Regions from separate parts of the Amycolatopsis sp. FDAARGOS 1241 genome, predicted to be linked through region 2. Evidence: riboswitches for the same ligand, from Rfam matches in the RefSeq annotation. Region 2 holds a riboswitch; the other holds the start of a gene.
The links. A riboswitch is a leader RNA that binds a small molecule or an ion and turns the genes downstream of it on or off. The one in region 2 is predicted to bind thiamine pyrophosphate.

Region 1: it holds a riboswitch for thiamine pyrophosphate, as region 2 does, so the genes downstream of both, I6J71_RS04315 (thiamine ABC transporter substrate binding subunit) here and thiC (phosphomethylpyrimidine synthase ThiC) in region 2, are expected to answer to the same signal.

What each region holds. Positions count from the first base shown of each region.
Region 1 is NZ_CP069526.1:894,204-897,597, forward strand. It holds gene I6J71_RS04305 (trans-aconitate 2-methyltransferase) at 1-154, shown strand, start outside; gene I6J71_RS04310 (4a-hydroxytetrahydrobiopterin dehydratase) at 1,244-1,537, opposite strand; TPP riboswitch at 1,570-1,682, shown strand; gene I6J71_RS04315 (thiamine ABC transporter substrate binding subunit) at 1,701-2,759, shown strand; gene I6J71_RS04320 (iron ABC transporter permease) at 2,735-3,394, shown strand, end outside.
Region 2 is NZ_CP069526.1:248,934-252,327, reverse strand. It holds gene I6J71_RS01200 (LytR C-terminal domain-containing protein) at 1-238, opposite strand, end outside; gene I6J71_RS01195 (DUF3263 domain-containing protein) at 235-543, opposite strand; gene I6J71_RS01190 (peptide deformylase) at 681-1,259, shown strand; TPP riboswitch at 1,454-1,585, shown strand; gene thiC (phosphomethylpyrimidine synthase ThiC) at 1,579-3,222, shown strand; gene thiD (bifunctional hydroxymethylpyrimidine kinase/phosphomethylpyrimidine kinase) at 3,255-3,394, shown strand, end outside.

The DNA.
Region 1 (3,394 bases), 650 kb from region 2:
CGGCCGGTGGACCGCCGTTCGCAACGGCGGCAACACCTACGACTCCGCCCGCATGGTGGCCGCCCTCGAGACCGCGGGCCTCGGGGAGGTGCAGCAGTTCCCGACGGTCCCGGGCGGCCCGGTGCTGGTCGCCGGCCGCCGGCCCGTCGACTGAGGTGCTGCGTCGACTCAGCACTCGTCCTTCGGCAGGAAGCCCTGTTCGCACGCCCAGTCGTACTGGAGGTCGCCCGAGGTTTTGCCGCGCCGGGCACCGCCGGGGGTCCAGGTAGCCCTGGTACTCCTTGCAGCTCGGGTTGAATTTGCCCTTGTCAACCGCCCGTTGCCCGCAGCCAGGGCCGGTATCGCGGGCCGCGGGCTTGCGCGACGGAGTCGGTTTCCGGGTGCTCGACGTCGCCTTGGTGCTCGGCGGTGCCGGACTGCTGGGCGCTGTTCGGGTGGTCGGCGTTGACGTCGGCTCGCTCGGGGCGGACCGGCGCAACGGGCGGGACCGAGCTCGACAGTGGAGCCGTAGGCGCTGGATCTGCGGGTCCGCCGCACGCTCCGGCAGCCAGACACAGCGCGGCCACCACGGCGGATACGGGGTGCCTCATACCGGTGAGTCGGCGCGAGGCGAACCGCTGTTGCGAACGGTTCAGACCCGATTCAGTGCGGATGCGCAGCGGCTGACACTCGGCAGCTCTGGATTCGTGCCGGCTCTCCGGGTTCGACGCGCGCCGCACGGCGGCGAGCACGCCCGGATGCCGCAGCTGCACCCGATGCTCGATCGCGCCGACTCGCCGCGACCCACGACACTGAAAAGCGCCCCTGGCCTGAGACCTAGTTCAGGCCAAGGGCTCACGCGCCGCGGCAACCAGGCGCAGGGTGGCTGCCGCGGCGACGACTTCAGCCGAGCAGGCCGAGGACGATCAGGGCACCCAGGGTGAACGCCGTGGCGAACATCGTGATCCAGGCGCGCTGGGTGGCGGAGAGGGTGGCGGACGAGTTGTTCATCGCGTGTCCTAGCGGGGCGAGTGCCGAAGATTCCGCTGGGATAGCGCCTTGATCTACGCCGGTGTTACTGCCTGTGCTCCAGATCACGGCGGGTGCGCGCGGTGTGCCACAGCACGCCCCCGGCGGCGGCCACCATCAGGCCGAACGAGATGGCTCCCACGACGATTGCCTGGGTCATTCCTTGCTCCCCTCGAAACGCTGTACGCAGGGGAGACGCACGACGCCGGGAACGGTGTCGCGGGCGTTGCGGGGATCACACGGCCGCGGCGAGCACCTGGTCGATCTGTCCCGCCAGCGCGAAGTCCTTCGCGGTGAGGCCGCCCGCCGAGTGGGTGCTCAGCCGGAATGTGACGGTGCGCCAGCGGACGTCGATGTCCGGGTGGTGGTCCGCCGCTTCCGCGAAGAACCCCACGCGCGTGACCGCCGCGATGGCGGCCGCAAAGGAGGGGAGGTCGGCTGTGCGGACGATGGAGGCGCCGTCGAGCTGCCAATCGGGGGCAGCAGACAGCGCTGAAGTGACTTCGGAGTCGCTCAGGAGTTCCGCCATGTCTCCATGGTGACGCGCACTGGACTACGCTGCACGGTTGCCACGGGAGTCCGGTGCAGCCGGGCTGAGAGGCGGGTGTGCGACCCGCGACCGTTCGCACCTGATTCCGGATCATGCCGGCGCAGGGAGGCCCGCTCTCCCGCACACGGCGACAGGAGGGCAGATGATTCCGCGGACCGCACGCACAGTGCTGGCCCTGGCCACGGTCACGGCGCTGGCGAGCGCGTGCTCGCTGTCCGGCGCCGGCACGGGTGGCGACACCCAGCAGACCCCGACGGTCACGCTCGTCACCCACGACTCGTTCGCCGCACCGCAGGACGTGCTCGACGCGTTTCAGCGCCAGTCGGGCATCAAGCTGAAGATCCTCAAGTCCGGCGACGCGGGCGAGCTCACCAACAAGCTGGTGCTCACCAAGGCCAACCCGATCGGCGACGTCGCGTTCGGCGTCGACAACACGTTCGCCTCGCGCGCGCTGAGTGAGGGCGTCTTCCAGGCCTACACCAGCCCCGAAGCCGACCGCGGCCCGCAGCGCTACTCGGTGGACCCGCAGCACCGCGTGTCCGCCGTCGACGTCGGCGACGTGTGCGTGAACATCGACACCGGGTACTTCGCGTCCCACCACCTGCCCGAGCCCAAGAGCTACGAGGACCTCACCGATCCGAAGTACAAGGACCTCACCGTCGCCGAAAGCGCCGCGACCGCGTCGCCGGGGCTGGCGTTCCTGCTGGGCACCGTCGCGAAGTTCGGCCAACAGGGTTGGCAGGACTACTGGACGAAGCTGAAGGCCAACGGCGTGAAGATCGACAGCGGCTGGGAAGAGGCCTACACCAAGGACTTCTCCGGCTCGTCGGGCAAGGGCCCGCGCCCCATCGTCGTCTCCTACGCGTCCTCGCCCGCCGCCGAGCTCGGTGACGACGGCAAGCCGCGCACCAAGGCCCTGCTCGACACGTGCTTCCGCCAGATCGAGTACGCCGGTGTGCTCGCGAACGGCAAGCAGGTGCCGCAGGCGCAGAAGGTCGTCGATTTCCTGCTGTCCCAGCAGTTCCAGACGACAGTTGCGGCCAACATGTACGTCTACCCGGCCCGCGAGGGCGTCGACCTGCCCGCCGGCTGGACCACCGCCGCGCCGCTGCCGCAGAACCCGGCGACACTGCCTGCCGACCAGATCCAGGCCGGCCGGGAGAAGTGGATCGGTGCATGGCGCTCGCTCATGGGGGCGTGACACCGGCCCGGCTGCGCACCACGGGCCTGGCGCTGCTCGGCCTCCTGCCCGTCGCGTTCCTGGTCGTTTTCTTCGCGTGGCCGGTCGTCGCGATCCTCGGCCGCGGCTTCTCCGCGGGTGGCGTCGACACGGTCCTGGCCGACGCGCAGACGTGGCAGCTCGCCGCGTTCACGCTCGTCAGCGCCGCCGCGTCGACGGTCGTCGCCCTGGTCGCGGGGCTGCCAGTGGCGTACGTGCTCGCGCGCGTGAGGCTGCCCGGCGTCGGGCTCGCGCGCACGCTGGTGCTGGTGCCGTTCGTGCTGCCCACGGTGGTGGTCGGGCTCGCGTTCCGCGCGCTGTGGCCCGATGGCGGTGTGCTGCCGCTGGTGCTGGCCAACGCGTTCTTCAACGTCGCCGTGGTCGCCCGGACCGTCGCCGGGCTGTGGGCTCACCTCGACCCGCGAGCGACGGAGGCCGCCCGAGCCCTGGGTGCCTCGCCGTGGCGCGCGTTCCGCACGGTGACGCTGCCCGCGCTCGCCCCGGCCGTCGCGTCGGCCGCCGCGGTCGTGTTCCTGTTCTGCGCCACCAGTTTCGGCGTGGTGCTCATTCTCGGCGGCGGCCGCTACCGCACGCTCGAGACGGAGATCTACCTGCGC
Region 2 (3,394 bases):
AGGACGGCGCCGAGGACACGGCCGACGACGAGGGCGGCGTCGCGGACGACGACGAACCCGGGGCCGGTGACGAAGCCGACGGACTGCCCGAACTGCTGGTGGGCCCGGCGTTGTTGGCGCTCGGGCCGCCGCCCGACAGCGCGGTGACGCCGCCGATGATCGCGGCGATCACGGCGACCCCGATGAGCGCGACGCCCGCGGCCCGCATGGGCCGGGACAGTCCCGAGAAGAAGCTCATGACAGTTCGATCCCCAGCCGCCGGGCGCCGCGCTTGCGCTGCCGGGCGGCGCGCGTCTTGCGCAGCCGCTTCACCAGCATCGGGTCGGCCGCCACGGCCTCAGGCTTGTCCAGCAGCGTGTTCAGCAGCTGGTAATAACGGGTCGAGGACAGCGAGAAGCGTTCCCGGATGGCGTTCTCCTTGGCACCGGCGTGCCGCCACCACTGGCGCTCGAACGCGAGGATGTCCAGCTCGCGCTCGGTCAGGCCACCCGTACTCTCCGGCGGCGACGGCTGATCACCAGCCATCGACTCCGCGGCGTCCATGCGGTCCTCGCAATCGCTTCGGCTGTCCTTCCGCGGGCGTCATTGAACCACGGAACCGATGCTCGACATGGGCATCCGGCGCGGCGCGTCACGGTCCGATCCAGGTGTAATGGAGGGTCGGACTAAACTCGCTGCTCGTGACCGTCCACCCCATCCGCATCGCCGGCGATCCCGTGCTGCACCAGCCGACCCGTGAGATCACGGAGTTCGACGACGAGCTGCGCACGCTCACCGAGGACATGTTCGAGACGATGTACGCGGCCGAAGGCGTGGGCCTCGCGGCCAACCAGATCGGCCTCGACCTGCGCGTCTTCGTCTACGACTGCCCCGACGACGAGGGCGTCGAGCACCGCGGCGTGGTGGTGAACCCGCGGCTGGAGACCTCCGAGATCCCCGAAACGATGCCTGACCCGGACGACGACTGGGAAGGCTGCCTGTCGGTTCCCGGCGAGTCCTACCCGACCGGGCGGGCGTCCTGGGCCCGGGTGACGGGCTTCGACGTGTCCGGCACGCCGATCACCGTCGAGGGCACGGGCTACTTCGCCCGGTGCCTCCAGCACGAGACCGATCACCTCGACGGGTACCTGTACCTGGACCGCCTCGTGGGCCGCCACGCGCGGGCGGCGAAGAAGATGCTGAAGAAGAACAAGTGGGGAGTGCCGGGGCTGAGCTGGCTGCCGCCGAAGGAAGGCGCGGAGGAGTCTGCTGAAGCCTGACGGTCTCGGTGGTTTCTCGAGGAGTCTCTTCGCCCTGGTGGGCGGGGAGGCTCTTTTGTGTCGCGGGGTGTCGTGCTCGTGCGCTCTTCCGTGAAGCGCTGCCGTCCGCCTGCTCCGATCCGGTGAAGAACACACGGGTCGACAAGTCGCCTTGTGCTCGCGTGATCCGCCGTGGCATGGTCGGGGGACAACCCCATAACCAACGCGGGAGCTCGCGCCTTGGCGGGCTGAGAGGGCGGCTGGTGTCTGTCTGAGGACACCCGGTGCCGCCGACCGCATGAACCTGACCGGGTAATGCCGGCGTAGGGAGTGAACGTCGTTGACGACGCTGGAGAACGAGCCCACCATCACGCCTTCCGTGACCACGGGGCCGATCACGGGCTCGCGCAAGGTCTACCACCACACCGAATCCGGCCTGCGGGTGCCGGCGCGGCGGATCGACCTGACGAACGGTGACCACTTCGACGTGTACGACACGTCCGGTCCGTACACGGACACCGAAGTGACGATCGACGTCCACAGTGGACTTCACCCGCTGCGCGCGGGCTGGGCCGACGGCCGCGCGCACAACACCCAGCTCGGCTGGGCCAAAGCCGGCGTGATCACGCGCGAGATGGAGTTCATCGCCGCGCGCGAGCGGTGCTCGCCGGAGTTCGTGCGCGACGAGGTGGCGCGCGGGCGGGCGGTGATCCCCGCCAACCGCAAGCACCCCGAGACCGAGCCGATGATCATCGGCAAGAAGTTCCTGGTGAAGATCAACGCCAACATGGGCAACTCGGCCGTCTGGTCCTCAGTGGAGGAAGAGGTCGACAAGATGGTGTGGGCCACCCGCTGGGGCGCCGACACCATCATGGACCTCTCCACCGGCAAGCGGATCCACGAGACCCGCGAGTGGATCATCCGCAACTCCCCCGTGCCCGTCGGCACCGTGCCGATCTACCAGGCGCTCGAAAAGGTCAACGGGGAGCCGGAAAAGCTGTCGTGGGAGGTCTACCGCGACACGGTGCTCGAGCAGTGCGAGCAGGGTGTGGACTACATGACCGTCCACGCGGGAGTGCTGCTGCGGTACGTGCCGCTCACCGCGCGGCGCGTCACCGGCATCGTGAGCCGCGGTGGGTCGATCATGGCCGCGTGGTGCCTGGCGCACCACCAGGAGTCCTTCCTGTACACGCACTTCGAGGAGCTCTGCGAGATCCTGCGGAAGTACGACGTCACGTTCTCCCTCGGTGACGGCCTGCGGCCCGGCTCGATCGCCGACGCCAACGACCGCGCCCAGTTCGCCGAGCTCGAAACCCTCGGTGAGCTCACACACATCGCGCGGGAGCACGACGTGCAGGTGATGATCGAGGGCCCCGGCCACGTGCCGATGCACAAGATCAAGGAGAACGTCGAACTCGAGGAGCAGCTCACCGGCGAGGCGCCATTCTACACCCTCGGCCCGCTCGCGACGGACATCGCGCCCGCCTACGACCACATCACGTCCGCCATCGGCGCGGCGCAGATCGGCTGGTACGGCACGGCGATGCTCTGCTACGTCACGCCGAAGGAGCACCTCGGCCTGCCCAACCGCGACGACGTGAAGACCGGCGTGATCACCTACAAGATCGCCGCCCACTCCGCCGACCTCGCCAAGGGCCACCCGCACGCGCACGAGTGGGACGACGAGCTGTCCAAGGCCCGCTTCGAATTCCGCTGGACCGACCAGTTCAACCTCGCGCTCGACCCCGACACCGCTCGCTCGTTCCACGACGAGACGCTGCCCGCGGAGCCGGCGAAGACGGCCCACTTCTGCTCGATGTGCGGCCCGAAGTTCTGCTCGATGCGGATCACGCAGGACGTGCGCAAGTACGCCGAGGAGCACGGCCTGTCCACTGTGGAGGCCATCGAGGCCGGCATGGCGGAGAAGTCCGCCGAGTTCGGTGAGCAGGGCAACAAGGTCTACCTGCCTGTTGTCGGGCAGTAGCACCAGCAGCACCAGCACAACCGGAGAAAGTCATGACCAGCACCCCCCGCACGGCCCTCACCATCGCCGGATCGGACTCCGGCGGTGGTGCGGGCGTGCAGGCCGACCTGCGCACGTTCTTCGCCAACGGCGTCCACGGGCTCGTCGCCCTCACTGCGGTGACCGTGCAGAA